Regions from separate parts of the Shewanella sp. 3_MG-2023 genome, predicted to be linked through region 2. Evidence: riboswitches for the same ligand, from Rfam matches in the RefSeq annotation. Region 2 holds a riboswitch; the other holds the start of a gene.

Region 1 (7,679 bases), on a different contig from region 2:
GGCGCCCGATTAATGGCTTCAACCAAGCGCCAACTGCTCACTTCGTTGTCTCGTTCACACCACGGGGCATTATCTTGATTAACCCGTAATACCCAATCGCTATCACTTAAGGCTATATGGAAGTTTTGGTTACTTAATCCATCAGATAACACTTTAACCCCATGACAATCTGCTTCAATCTTATCGGCTAATATATTCGGTAATTGGCGTTTAATATCCGCAGGTAGCCATTGCCATGGGTTAAAGTGACTCATTATCTAAATAGCCATTAGCTTGCTAAGGCTGCATCATCTGGTGCATGATTTTGCAGCATTTTTTTACGCCACATAAAGTAACCGCTGACAGCCATAAATAAATACAGGATAAGTAAACCAGAAGTTAGCATTAAACCTTTTTGAAGGTATAAGTAAATTGATAGCGAATTAATCACCATCCAGTAATACCAATTTTCTATTACCTTTTTCGCCACTAGATAAGTAGTCATCACCGCAAAACAGGTTGTTAATGCATCAAGATATGGAAACGAAGCACTTGTATTTGTGGCCATTAAGTAGCCCACAATCAAGGATACACCACTAGTAACGGCAATAATCACTAAGTGTTTGTTTAGAGACCAACTAATAATTGGCAGTTCAGTTTGATGACGACTGTCAGCACCATAGCGCCACAGCCAAAAGCCATAAATCGCCATCGCCATGTAATATACATTTAGCACTGATTCCATCAACAATGACACATTCCAAAACAGCACTGTGTATATGGCAGTACTGGCAAAGGCTGCCGCCCAACACCAAATATTGGTTTTCATGGCTAATATCAAATACGCAATTGCCAGAATCACTGCAACAGCTTCCCAGCCTGTCATTACAGACACTTCAGTAATGGCAATTTGTATTGATTGAACGATCTCAGATAACATAACGTTGGCTACTATTTCATTACTATGATGAATTTACAGGTTATTCGGTGTGGCTTAAATCAAGCTCGCCACCAATAAATTTACATACAAATACTGCTTTGCCCCATTTTTGATGGGCCGCTTCCATTTCGGTTGCTAGCATGGCCATCACATCTGCGTATTCACCGCACACCTGAGTCGCCATCGCATTGGTTTTACGTTCAATATTAGGGTAGCTATCTACTCGGCCAATAAACCACTTTATCGGGTCTAAATAGTTTTCATTAAATGGATACATGCTGATTTCGGCAGTCAATTTCATGGAAATTCCTTAATCGTGATAAAAATACCGTCATAGTCTATCAAAGTTTAAGGTAAAAAACTTTTCAAAACATGACGGCAATTTAGTGTTAAGTATTGTTATTATTAAATAAATCAACTGTAACCCAACAGGTTAACAGCCCCTTTTAATTAACATAGTTTGCAGCCAAGCTACATAAACTTGACGTTTAAGGTAATACCTAGCTGACGTGGATCGCCGAAACGTACATATTGCTTATCGGCCCAATCTAAGTCTGGTTCATTACCAAAGTAGAAGCCTCTGGTGCCATATTGCTCGTCAAATAAGTTGCGGCCCCATAAATACGCTGACCACATTTGTGTTTCATAACCCACTCGAGCATTGAAAATAGTATAAGCGTCTGACTTTGATTCGTTACTATCAGAGTAGTAAAAATCACTTTTACCGCTAGCATTTAAATTGGTAAACCAGCCAGAATCACTGACATAGCTCATGCCTGCGCTATAAGTAAATTTTGGCGCATGGGCTTGCTCTCGACCTGTTAAATCTACGACATTGCCATATTTATCCTTGTATTGATAATCACCATAGGTGGCTTCTAACCAACCTGCACTACCGTAGAATTGAATGTTATCGGTGGCATAGTAGGTAAAGTCGATTTCGGCGCCGTAGTTTTCAGCACTACCTGCATTTTCGGTAAATAGAATGAAGCGCTGCTGATCATCAGGGTCTTGTTGTGATGCCGCCACTTGCTGATCGCGTCGATCCATATAGAAGAATGCCAAGTTGGTGTCTAATTGACCTTGTAACCACGAAGATTTGAGCCCTAACTCGTAGTTATATAAGATTTCAGTATCAAACTCTTTTTTATCGGCTAATTCAGCTGGCAAACTCATGTTAAAGCCACCCGCCTTATAGCCTCGAGCAATACGCAGATAGGTATTATGGTCTTGGTTTATGGCTTTAGATAGCGCTAAATGACCGCCCCACATGTTTTCGCTAGGTGAGAATTTATCACCATTACTGTCTGAATATTCACTTTCTCGACGCTCTAAACGCACCCCAGCTGAAAATACATAACCATTACTAAACTGGGTATCGGTTTGAGCAAAAATAGCATAGTTGGTCGCTTCATATTCCGATTGCAGCACTTCATCTGGCCAGCCATTGTATTCAGAATATAAGTCATTATCCTCTTGAAGGTTCATGCCATATAAGCCCATTAACCAATCAGTCGAATCGTTAAAAATTCGGCCAGCTTCGTTTGAGCTGATACGAAGTTCCTGTGACACGGTTTTACGCTCACCCTGTTTATCCCAGGTGTAATCATAAACACATGGCTCAGTCCCAATCACGTTCCAGTCATCATCATAAATGCTGCATTGTTTCGAATCCCAGTAATCAGGGTTGGCCCAATCGCCGTCATAATTATGGTGATGATCGGTTTGTGCAAATGAAGTTAACGAGGTGAGTTCGAACTTTTCAAAACTGCTGAATGTGGCTTTTAAGCCAGCACCAGTGGTCTTTTGCGCATCAACACCAGGCTTATCGGTAATTGTTTCAAAGCCATTATTATCTAACGTCCAGGCATCATAGCCATTATCAAAATTAGCATGTAAAAAGGTTAAATCCAGTTGCACATCATCTGCAGCATACCAACGCAATTTAGCACGGGCGGTGAATTCATCACGGCCATTGGTATCTTCACGCTCTAGATAAGTATTGTCGCGGTAACCATTTTGCGAATGTTGCTCTAAAGACACCCGATAAAGTAGCTTACCAGAGTCAGTTATTGGGCCAGAGCTAAAACCGGAGAAGGTTTGTAAGTCATCGTCACCAAGAGAGACTTGTGCGCCATGTTCAAACACATCGGTGGGATCGTTACTTTTAAGGTATATAAGACCCGCTAACGCATTGGCGCCATATTGTGTACCTTGTGGGCCACGAAGAACTTCAACCTGTTGCATATCGTACATGCTCGACACCATGCCGATCCCAGATAAATCGATATCATCAACAATGAAGCCAACAGAAGAATTTGGCGCGCCTTGATATTCTTCTTGCTCACCCACACCACGAATTTGGAAATACTTTGGCCGAGAGCTGCCGCCAGACCAGTTAAAATTAGCAATAGAGTTTAATACATCTTCAAAATGTTGAGCGCCCTCATCTTGCAATTGTTGGCTATCGATGACGGTAACACTGGATGGCACTTTTTCTAGCGCTATATTACTAAAGTCAGCGTTAACCACTATGACTTCCATTTTTTCAGCAGCGGGCGCCACGCGTTCAACATTTTCTGTTTGAGCGACAACGGAAGTGGATAAAACGGCAAGAATGGCAATCGCTAGTGGCGATTTAGATTTTATTACAGACATAGGACCTCAAATTATAATTTTGAGATCCGGCAAGCATAGTGAATTAGTTATGTGCATCCATGACTGTCATTACAATTATCAGTTATTAAATTGGTGTCGTTTTTCGTTTACGACTTGGTTTATGACTGAGTTAATGACTAACATTTACGGCAAAGCATGCAGCCTATTCCTACGCCGGTATGAGCCGGATCAGGTTCTAAGGGTTTGTCTTTAGACATCTCAGTTTATCAACACGATAAACACCCCTTGGCGCGGCGGATTATAAACTATCCTTCATCTGTGCAACAGCACTAACAGGCACTTTTTATTAACTATTTAAGTACAAAAAATTATCACATAGATATTTTTATGATTAGCTAAGCCTATAAAACAAAAAACACGCAATTAAGCGTGTTTTATATTTTAAAAGATACACTTAGTTAGAGAATGCTTCTCTTACATATACTTCAAAACGGCTTGCATTGGCATTAGGGGCAACGGCGCTAACCTGCATTTGTTGTTTGCCATGTAGCTTTAATGACTTCCAGCTGCTTGCTTCATCTTCAATGGTAAAGCCACCAACATCAAACCAAGTAAACTTATATTGCAGCCTTAAATCCGTTGACACCTTGCTAATGATTAATGCAGAACCTTGCAATAAATCCGCTTGCGTTCTGACATTGACTTGCTCAACAGCGACTTTTCTCGCAAAAGAATTATTATCAACTCTCACTTCGCTATTAGAGCTAACCATGACTCCCGCGGTATGATTAGCACAGGCTGATAGCATTAACGCTAGCGATATCATTATTACTCTTAATGTCATCATTAATTCCTTTTTTTAAGTATTAAAAAATAAATGGTCGGCTCAGTGTCAAACAGCTTGCTCATCTATGCATCAACTGTGTGTTACTTCTACTGATCAAGCAAGAAATGCGCTCTCGCAGTAGCAATTAGCTGCTTACGATTTTTCTGCCAGCAATTAATGCTAACATTAGCAACTCGGCGTCCTTGACGAGTAATTTTACATTCAGCAAACGTATCTTGATGTAAACCCGCACGTAAATAATCAATTGAAAAATCGATAATTTTTGGCACTTTCTTAGCTTGCATAAATACCATTAACTGCACAATCGCCGACATTTCCATAAAGCCAGCAATAACCCCGCCATGTATGGCTGGCAGAATAGGATTACCAATGTTGTCATCTTTAGTTGGCAGCTTAAATACCATTTCATCACCAAAGCGATCAACACTCATCCCGATAAATTGGGTATAAGGGACTTTCTCTAATAAATAACTATAGTCATTTAAATCAATGGCCCGCTTAACCACATCATGAACATTAATATCGCCCACAGTTAAACTGGCATTGCCTGCCTGCATAACTTCAACACTTTGAGTATCAGGCTGGTTATTAGCAGCTGAATTGACTGCACTTGCTTCATCAGCGCAGCCCATCAAAGCTTGTCTAAACTCTTCACCCACCATTTCTGGACTAATACGCATAAATGAGCCAACAGCATGCGCAATAGGATCATCAATACTGTCTTGATAAGCAATCGCACGGGTAAACGCCACATTGGCCGACAAACGATAACATTCTGCAAATGCATACAGCGGTTTGTTTGGCTCAGCCGGTTTCATGTAGTCAACCCGTAAATCTAAGGTTGGCGATATTTCTAAGGATTTATACTTCTCTAAAATAGCGCATACAACAGAAGTGCCGGATGCGGTATCAATGATCGTAGTCACCACACCGCCGTGTATCACCCCAGTATCTGGGTCACCAATGATATCTTGGCTATAAGGCAACTCCAGTAATACGTGATGTTCACTGGCTTCTAACGCACTAATATTCAATCGACGGCAATGGGCAAGCTGATTAACAAATCGGCTTGCTACGCCGGTTAACGGAAAAAAATCACTGTTTATTTTCATGTTATTAGTATTAATCCAACCGACTTAGCATTGGCCCAAGTGACTTACCGCCAAGTAGATGCATATGGATATGGTAAACCTCTTGGCCACCGTGTTTATTACAGTTCATGATTAAGCGGTAACCATCTTGTGCAATACCCGCTTCATCAGCCAGCTTTGCCGCAACTGTCATCATTCGCCCTAATGCCAGTTCGTCAGATGCTTTTACATCATTGGCTGTGGGGATCAAATGGTTTGGAATAATCAGAATATGTGTTGGTGCCTGTGGGTTTATATCGCGAAAAGCGGTGACGAGCTCATCCTGAAACAAAATGTCGGCAGGAATTTCTCGGCGTATAATTTTACTGAAAATGGTTTCTTCAGCCATGATTGATCATCCTTTTGGTTATTATAATCGAAGTAGTGAAAATCATTGTTGAATGCGCTAATCAAGCAGCCAACTAAGCGCTTGCTTAACTATATAATAGCTACTGCTGCATTTGTCACTTAAGCCAAGCAAGTTTAACACTTTGCTATTAATCACTGTTGAATGTTGTTGGCACTATCAAGCCAATTTTGACAGCTCGATTAACTATAGCAACGCTCACTTACTTAGAGTTTATCTAGGCATTATCACATCATTGTTATCAATGCTAAAGGGGATTTATTTGAAGTATCCCCAGCAATTAACATTGAAGTCGCTAAAAAAAGCGCTATATTTCTTGGTGGTTACCTTTAAACCTTATGCAATTAGACTTCTTAGGCATCTTTTTGATCACCACATAATGAAAGCTTGGCTTAACTTAACCATAATGAAAGCTAAGCTGCTTATGTGGTTATCGCCTTAAGGGCTGCGTCTGTGTATCTAGAAGTTTACCCCCAGAAAACATAAAAGGCGCCATTGGCACCTTTATCGTGATTGAAACATAAGGGACTGTTAATTAGGGGCTATTTATTCAGGACGGATAATTAGCCACGCTTAATTCTGGCACTGACTTGCGCTTCTTTATGGGCTTCTAACCAATACTTTTGCAAGGTAGTATTTTGCAAACCTGTAGTGGCATCCCCTAGCCTCCAAGCCCCTTTCCAAATGCCATCGGCAATAAGATGCACAACAGCGCTCTCAATGGCTGCGACTACGCATAAACTCACAGGCTCATTGGAAGTATAACCCGCTTCAGCCTCTAACAAATCTTGTGCATCAATAAACTTAAATACACCCGCGGTAATTTCTTTTGATATCACCGATTTGGTGGTGGTAACACTACTGAGTAATCGGCCAGTTCGAATATCCACAGCGCGTAAATTAACGGTAATGCTATCGACTCGGTATTGACCTGAAGCGCCAATGCCTAAATACCGTGCTCCAGCACCGCCCGTTTTAATATTTGTGTCATAGGCAACAATGCCACCTTCCATTAATACCTGCGCACTATTAAGTTGCGGTAATTTACTGGCATCACCTTTAAGTCCTGCCCGTAAAATTTTACGTTCTGTTAATAGGTTTTGCAGTCCTTCACGCTCAACGGGTATAAACCATGCTGAATCATTAAGTGACTGGGCTAAAAATGCCGTACCGGATTGTGGCACTGCCGTTGAAAAGTTACTTGATGGAATGGGCTTGTATTGTCCTGTTTGATCGCGAAAATCATATACTGCAGCAACCATCGCACCTTGTGGAAAAGGTAAACTGGTTAGATCGTAATAAGTTTCACCTTTAGGCATTAAACTTGAAGTGGCATCTATATTTTCAAATTCTTCATCAATTGATGAGCAAGCTGTTAAAGATAGTAGGCACAAGCTAATAATTAATTTTTTCATTATTAACCCCCGACACTGTCATCAACAATACCGCCAACTTCAATAATGGTGGTTTCACCGGTTAATACGTCGGTAATATGAACAATCAATGAGCCGTCTTCATTAACGACATTAATTTCAAAATCATCAGTTAATAGATAACCTTCCCCCCCATTGGCGGCATCATTAAAAAGTTGGCTCATCAACCGAGACTGTAACGAACTTGAGAGACGTTCTAATGCTGTTGGGGCCACATAACCTGAGCCACCACTACTTTCATGGTCATTTTGCGCAGCTGCATTAGCCAGTAGATATGAGCCATTTAAATAGCTGCCACCAAAGGCTGGGTTTACTGGTTGATAAATAAGTTGAGTGGCAAAGCAATCAACTGAAAGAATGAGCA
Region 2 (7,679 bases):
TGTCTGATTTTGTGGGGAGTCGTGTGTCATCGACATAAATTAAATGAACTTAATGGCTTTTTTATCATCTAGTTTATGGTCAGCTTGTGGTTAAAGTCTGATCTAGCACGATTTATATCCAGTGATTCAAAAGCGACAGGAGGCGCGAGTAATGAACCAAGGTGGTGATAAACATTTAACACAAGGATTGGCAGCAAACACTAATTTTGAACCGGGTGCTAGTGGAAATTCGACAGGCTTAAATGGCACACAAGTTTCACATGGACAGCTTTACATAAATGCAAGCCGCCAAGAATCTGCGGTTGAAGTGATAGATTTCTGTGATCATGTTGTGATGTTACAAACGGTGAATGCAACTAGCACTGAAGTAACTAGCACTGAAATAATGAGCACTGATGTAATTAAAGCCCAAACATTACCGCTGCTCTGTGGGCTGATCGACAATCAAAATAATCAAGGTCGCTTTTTAAAACAAAATTCTGATAACGAGTTTAAAAAAATACTGACATCACCATCGAGCATTATTGTTGCAGGGCTACATGTTGTGCTGGTGTTTATGCTATTTTCCTTAGCTGATAACACCATTAGCCATTTTGTCGAGATCAGCCGTGAACAAGCCGTTAAAGCTGCGACATCTGAAAGTAACAACCAAGAAATAAAAGCCTACTTTTTAACGGCTGAGCAAATTACCCAGCTAGCTAAGACCCTGCCAAGTGAACAAGCCTTGATTGAAGAGGTCGTCAGTGAAGTCATTACCAATGAAGAAATAATCGATCAAACTATATCGAACAAACAAAGTACTAATAAGGTTGTCGATACAAGCTCAATAGCGCCTGCAGTTGCAACTAGCCCAAAAGATACTGTTAATCACAAGGCAATTTCCCCAAAGCCTATTGACCAAAAAGATATTCACCAAAAACCTATTCACCAAAAGCCAATTGACTACAAGCCCATAATTGAAAAATTGCCAATAGCAGAAGCAGTGCAAGCCGAAACGCACCAGTTCGATTGGTCTTCAGTTGATAGCATGTATCTGCAGCAGCAAAAAGATAGCAGTAACGAACATCTATTTAAGCCACAATTGTTTAATGAAACCATCTCAGAGGCCAATACCATAACAAGCGACAATTTATCGGCCATCAATCAAGCTAGCCATTCCTTTATAAATAAACTCAATCAACAACAAGTTAATCAGCAAATAAGTCAGCAAGCCCATTTAGCGACTTCTGTTAGTGGTGCCAGCACCAGTGAGTTAACCCCTGAAATGGATGATATAGAGTTAATAGTAATAGAAGATAAGCGCCAACCAACTACCCTCAATCATCGTTTAGATCCAAATAGAATTGTTAAGATTGGTGAAACTTGCCATCGATTGGTGGCATTACCAACCCAAATTAACCCTTATGCCGAAGGCTTAGATTTAGGACACCCATGTGAAGGAGGCAAAACAAAAAAAGCACTAAATAACGCCATTCAACAACGCTTATCGAAACTTAAATTACCTTGAACTGTTCAGACTTTCACAGAAGATTTATTTCAACAACATCAAAAATGAATAATATTTATCAAATTTATTCATCAAATTATTTCTGTGTTAATTGGATCTTAATCGCTTAATTGTAAATTAAATTCATATATAACAGTATTTTAATTAGTGAAATAATTTAACTCTTATTCCAATTCGAAAATTGTCAAAGACTTGTATTTTATTAAATAAGCTGACTATACTGCAGCCATCTTGTCGGAGTGCCTTTATGGCTGAGACCGTTTATTCGGGATCCGTTGAACCTGATCAGGCTAGAACCTGCGAAGGAAACAAGCAGTTAATTTGCTTATTTTTACCCTACAGTCAGCAGCAATTTTATAGTGAATGGCTGCGTGGCTAGATCATAAATATTAGTGCAAAATAAAAGATAGAATTAATTAAAGCAGAGTTATTGCTGAAGTTAATTTAACCCGCCATTTGCCGATATTTAAGGTTCAAAGTTAAGGTGTAAATTCAAGTCAATTACAGAGTTAATGTTAACTCGCTCGTCATCAACAATTCTCCAGGCAAGCAACTCTATTTTTTTATTTTGAGGTTGCTTATGTCAAATCGTCGTGAAACCCGCGCTCAAGCGCAAAATTTTATTGAAACCCTAAAACCTTTACAGCACCCAAATTCTGAAAAGATCTATCTGAGCGGATCCCGCCCCGATCTGTTAGTGGGCATGCGTCAAATTCATCAAAGCGATACTATCCTTGGCGGTAGTGAAGATGCGCCCGTGACTGAAGCCAACCCAGCCATTAAAGTTTATGATTGCGCCGGTGCCTATTCAGATCCTGATGCTGAAATTAATGTCCGTTTAGGCTTAAACAAGTTTCGCCAAGCTTGGATTGAAGAGCGCGAAGATACAGAGCAACTTGATGGAGTTAGCTCTGACTTTACCCAACAGCGTTTGGTTGACGACGGTTTAGATCATTTGCGTTTTGAAGCCCTTGTTCGCCCTAAAAAAGCCAAGTCAGGCCGCCGCGTTACTCAAATGCATTACGCTCGTAAAGGCATTATCACACCTGAGATGGAATATATTGCCATTCGCGAGAATATGGCTAGAGAGCAAGTCACTGATGAGATTTTGACTCAAAAAGCCCCCGGTGAAGCTTTTGGCGCTCACATTGGCCAGCCTATTACCGCTGAATTTGTCCGTGATGAAGTTGCCCGCGGCCGCGCCATTATCCCGTTAAACATTAATCATCCAGAAGCTGAGCCAATGATCATTGGGCGTAACTTTTTAGTCAAAGTTAATGCCAATATTGGTAATTCTGCTGTGACGTCTTCAATTGAAGAAGAAGTTGAAAAGCTGGTCTGGTCAACGAGGTGGGGCGCTGACACTGTAATGGATTTGTCTACGGGGCGCTATATCCATGAAACCCGTGAATGGGTCATTCGAAACTCTCCTGTCCCCATTGGTACAGTGCCCATCTATCAAGCGTTAGAAAAAGTAAATGGTGTCGCTGAAGACCTAAATTGGGACATTTTCAAAGATACCTTGATTGAACAGGCAGAGCAGGGCGTCGATTACTTTACCATCCATGCTGGGGTACTGCTGCGTTATGTACCAATGACGGCAAAACGTCTTACTGGCATCGTTTCTCGTGGTGGTTCCATCATGGCAAAGTGGTGTTTAAGTCACCATAAAGAAAGTTTTTTGTATGAGCACTTTAGAGAGATTTGCGAAATCTGCGCTGCCTACGATGTGTCATTGTCATTAGGCGATGGTATGCGGCCCGGCAGTATTGCCGATGCCAATGATGAAGCGCAATTTGCTGAATTAGAAACCTTAGGCGAGCTGGTTAACATTGCTTGGGAAAATGATGTGCAAACCATCATTGAAGGCCCAGGCCATGTACCGATGCAGCTCATTAAAGTGAATATGGAAAAGCAGCTTGCCCATTGTGATGAAGCGCCTTTTTACACACTCGGCCCACAAACCACCGATATTGCGCCAGGTTATGATCACTTCACCTCAGGGATTGGGGCGGCAATGATGGCTTGGTATGGCGTGGCCATGCTGTGCTATGTCACTCCTAAAGAGCATTTGGGTTTACCGAATAAAGAAGACGTTAAACAAGGACTTATCGCTTATAAAATTGCAGCTCATGCTGCCGATGTGGCTAAAGGTCACCCTGGTGCGCAAATTCGTGATAATGCCTTATCAAAAGCAAGGTTCGAATTTCGCTGGGAAGATCAATATAACTTAGGCTTAGACCCAGATACCGCAAGGGCTTATCACGATGAGTCGTTACCCCAAGAGTCTGCCAAAGTCGCGCATTTTTGTTCTATGTGTGGGCCAAAGTTTTGCTCAATGAAAATCACTCAAGAAGTGCGTGAATACGCTGCAAAGCAAGCGCGTGATCAGTTACAAAAGGTGAACGTGCTTGACGCTAGCGAATTTAAACACCTGCAGGCACACTCTAATCACAATGTTAATTCCGTAGACGCAAGTGCAGATATAAGCGTTAGTAGCGGTGTAGATATTCAATCAGCCATGGCACAAAAGTCAGCTGAATTTAAAGCCACAGGCTATGCTATTTATCATCCGTTACCTTCTAAGCCAGACACAGCAACAAGCGCAGATTTAGCTGTTAAGACCACTGCTGAATTAGAGGCTTAACCATGAATGTTTCACAACCACATAGCTTAGAAACCATGTCGCCCATCGTCTGGACTATTGCCGGTTCAGATAGTGGTGGCGGCGCCGGCATACAGGCAGATTTAGCAACTATAAATGACTTACAGTGTTTTGGCTGCAGCACAATTACCACTGTTACTGCGCAAAATTCGGTGGCTGTAACACTAGTCGAGGCTGTGTCAGAATCCATCTTATTGGCTCAGCTAAATACACTTGCTAGCGATTTAGCGCCAGCAGCCATAAAAATTGGCTTAATTGCCAATCAACAACAATTGGTACTCATTGCTCATTGGTTAAAGGCATTTAAAAGTCAGAGTTTAGCTAACCAGCTGATCCCGATTATTTTAGATCCTGTCATGGTTGCCAGTAGTGGTGATAGCTTAAATGAGCGCGCTAAAAAGCCGTTAGATTTTAGCCCTTTTAAAGGTCTAATTAGCTTAATTACCCCTAATGTTAGGGAGTTACACACGCTGACTGATACTAACAGCTTGGCATTTGAACCTCAGTGCACAATTAAAAGCCAAAGCCTAGACTCAAGTGATGGTTTTTATAGTGCGGCAGCGCAACTGGTTAAACAGCTTCATTGTCATGTGCTCGCCAAAGGCGGTGATGCAGTATGGCAACAAACCAAAGCCAATGATTTGTTCATTTGCCGTAAAGTTCACGGCGTGAGTGACGCCCATCAATATCAAGCTTATTGGCTTAATAGCGAGCGAGTTAATACAAGTAATAACCATGGCACAGGTTGCACCTTATCCACTGCGATAGCATGCTTTTTAGCCCATAACTATGTACTTCATGATGCCGTTGTGATGGCAAAAGCATATGTACTCAAGGGATTAGTGTGCAGTGAATCATTTGGTAAAGGCGCAGGGCCAGTGGCAAAAACCGCTTGGCCTGATGAAATACAATACTACCCTGAAATTACTGCCGTAAGTGGCGCTGAAATTAACAATTTAGGCAAAACACAGCAAGAATTAGCTGCTGGTGGAAAGTTTAGCAATGGATTAATAAATACAGCTCAGGGCTACCTAGATTGCCGTTTTCCTGCGCTGCATAAGGGCATTGGTGTTTATCCGGTTGTGGATGACGTGACTATGCTGCAAAGTGTGTTAGAAGCCAATTGCACCACAGTGCAGCTGCGAATTAAAGCTAATGCTGTCAATGAGGTCTCTAATGATGCTCAGCAAACCAAACTAGTACAAGATATTAGCCGCGCAATAGCTCTGGGTAAGCAATATAACGCCCAAGTGTTTATTAACGATCATTGGCAACTGGCAATACAGCTTGGTGCATTCGGGGTTCATTTAGGTCAAGAAGACCTTGAGTTAGCTGACTTAAATGAAATTTCAGCGGCAGGGCTAGCCCTTGGGTTATCTAGCCACAGCGTATTTGAAATTCTATTAGCTCAGCAATTAAATCCATCCTATATCGCCTTAGGGCATATTTTCCCAACGACCACTAAGGTGATGCCGTCAAAGCCTCAAGGCTTAGCAAAATTAGCACGCTACAGTGCATTACTTAACAACGTATGCCCAACCGTGGCCATTGGTGGTATTGATGCAAGTGTTATAACGGATATCAAAGCCACTGGGGTTGATAGTGTTGCCGTGGTAAGAGCCATTACTGAAGCAGAAAACCCTGCCAAGGCTTATTCATTGTTAGAGCAGCAATGGCATCTAGCGGCTGCACAACAACCTCAGCAACAACCTCAGCAACAGCCAAGGCAATCACATGTAAAATCCCACAAGCCATCAGTGAAACAGCTGCAGTGTGAGCCAGTGTCATGACGATTACACAACAGCGTCAAGCTAATAAGAGTGGGCTCACTTCCAAGCAGTTTATCAAGTATGCCAGTCATATTTTACTGACTGATATGGGTGAGCTTGGTCAGCTTAAATTACTTAATAGCCGGCTACTGATCATCGGAATCGGTGGTTTAGGTCACAGTGTTGCCCAGCAATTGGCCGCCGCGGGAGTTGGAGAACTGATATTGATGGATCATGACAAGGTAGAGCTTTCAAATCTGTCGCGGCAATTACTTTTTAACGAACAAGATATTGGTTTAAGCAAAGCGCTACTTGCCAAAGATAAGTTAGCAGCAGCCTATGACGACGTAAATATCATGGCAATTGAGCAGGCCTTTGGCGCTGATACAGATGGTGCAAAATTAGTTGAATCTGTCGATCTGGTGTTTGATTGCACTGACAACTTTACTAGCCGCTTAATGATTAATGAAGTTTGTGTTCGTCACGCTACAGGGCTAATTAGCGCAGCGATTTCCGCTAATGATGGGCAATTATTTTGCAGCTCAACTGACTATCCGCAAAGGGGCTGTTATCAATGCCTGTACCCACAAGATACTCATGTTTCACAAACATGTGTATCAATGGGGGTTAACACTGCTGCTGTTCAAACGGTTGCATCAATGCAAAGTTTATTGGGGCTAAATTGGTTAACAGCCGATGACTTAGGCAAAGGCCAGCTAGCGGGTAAGTTACATGTGTTTAATGCTAAAAGCTTGCAATGGCAGATTATACAAATGAATCAAGACCCTAAATGTAGTTGTTGTAGCGCAGCTATTACAGCGTCAACAAATGACGTCAACTCATGCAGATAACTTTACCGCAAAAGGATTAAACATGATTGAAATTGAATTTAATGGCCAACCAGAGCAGTTGCAACAAGCGCCAAGCTTATTAGCGCTAATAGAGTCTAAACAACTTAATCCCAAAGCACTGGCATTAGTGCTCAATCAACAAGTTGTACCAAGAAGTCGCTGGCAGGCCATTCAATGCCAGCCTAATGATAAAGTAGACGTCTTTTCAGCTGTAGCAGGGGGGTGATTATGTTAACCATAGCCGGACATCAATTTGAGTCTCGTTTATTTACAGGTACAGGAAAGTTTAGCGATGCTAACACTATGCTAGCTGCCATTGAGGCCTCTAACTCACAATTAGTGACCCTCGCAATGAAGCGTATTGATCATAGTAAAGACTATGATGACTTGTTGACGCCATTACAGCAAATGGGAGTTAAGTTATTACCCAATACTGCAGGGGCAAGAACCGCTAAAGAAGCTATTTTTGCAGCAGAACTTGCCAGTGAAATGCTTGGCACAAAGTGGATCAAACTTGAAATCCATCCAGATCCGAAATACTTGATGCCAGATGCTATTGAAACCCTTAAAGCTGCCGAAGTCTTGTGTAAAAAAGGCTTTATTGTGTTGCCTTATGTTCATGCAGATCCTGTGCTGTGTTACCGGCTAGAGGAAGTGGGCTGCGCCGCTGTGATGCCGTTAGGCAGTCCTATCGGCAGTAATCAAGGTTTAGCCACTGAGCCTTTTTTAGAGATGATCATTGAGCAAGCTAATGTGCCGGTGGTTGTTGATGCTGGGATTGGCGCACCTTCGCAAGCTAGCCGAGCAATGGAGCTGGGCGCAGATGCCGTGCTAGTCAATACTGCGATTGCCAGTAGTCAATCTCCCATAGTGATGGCGCGGTGTTT

The links. Region 2 has a riboswitch for thiamine pyrophosphate ahead of thiC (phosphomethylpyrimidine synthase ThiC). Riboswitches for the same ligand answer to the same signal wherever they lie in the genome.
Region 1: linked by a shared signal. The riboswitch ahead of Q4591_RS02835 (TonB-dependent receptor) and the one ahead of thiC (phosphomethylpyrimidine synthase ThiC) in region 2 are both predicted to bind thiamine pyrophosphate.

What each region holds. Positions count from the first base shown of each region.
Region 1 is NZ_JAUOSH010000003.1:125,923-133,601, forward strand. It holds gene Q4591_RS02820 (phosphotransferase) at 1-254, opposite strand, end outside; gene pnuC (nicotinamide riboside transporter PnuC) at 269-919, opposite strand; gene Q4591_RS02830 (hypothetical protein) at 960-1,220, opposite strand; gene Q4591_RS02835 (TonB-dependent receptor) at 1,391-3,577, opposite strand; TPP riboswitch at 3,726-3,834, opposite strand; gene Q4591_RS02840 (YcfL family protein) at 3,993-4,382, opposite strand; gene Q4591_RS20130 (PaaI family thioesterase) at 4,472-4,942, opposite strand; partial or broken gene Q4591_RS20135 (PaaI family thioesterase) at 5,114-5,497, opposite strand; gene hinT (purine nucleoside phosphoramidase) at 5,508-5,864, opposite strand; gene Q4591_RS02855 (CsgG/HfaB family protein) at 6,446-7,297, opposite strand; gene Q4591_RS02860 (curli assembly protein CsgF) at 7,300-7,679, opposite strand, start outside.
Region 2 is NZ_JAUOSH010000031.1:14,004-21,682, forward strand. It holds gene Q4591_RS16080 (hypothetical protein) at 152-1,507, shown strand; TPP riboswitch at 1,733-1,832, shown strand; gene thiC (phosphomethylpyrimidine synthase ThiC) at 2,088-4,154, shown strand; gene thiE (thiamine phosphate synthase) at 4,157-5,962, shown strand; gene Q4591_RS16095 (HesA/MoeB/ThiF family protein) at 5,959-6,792, shown strand; gene thiS (sulfur carrier protein ThiS) at 6,815-7,018, shown strand; gene Q4591_RS16105 (thiazole synthase) at 7,021-7,679, shown strand, end outside.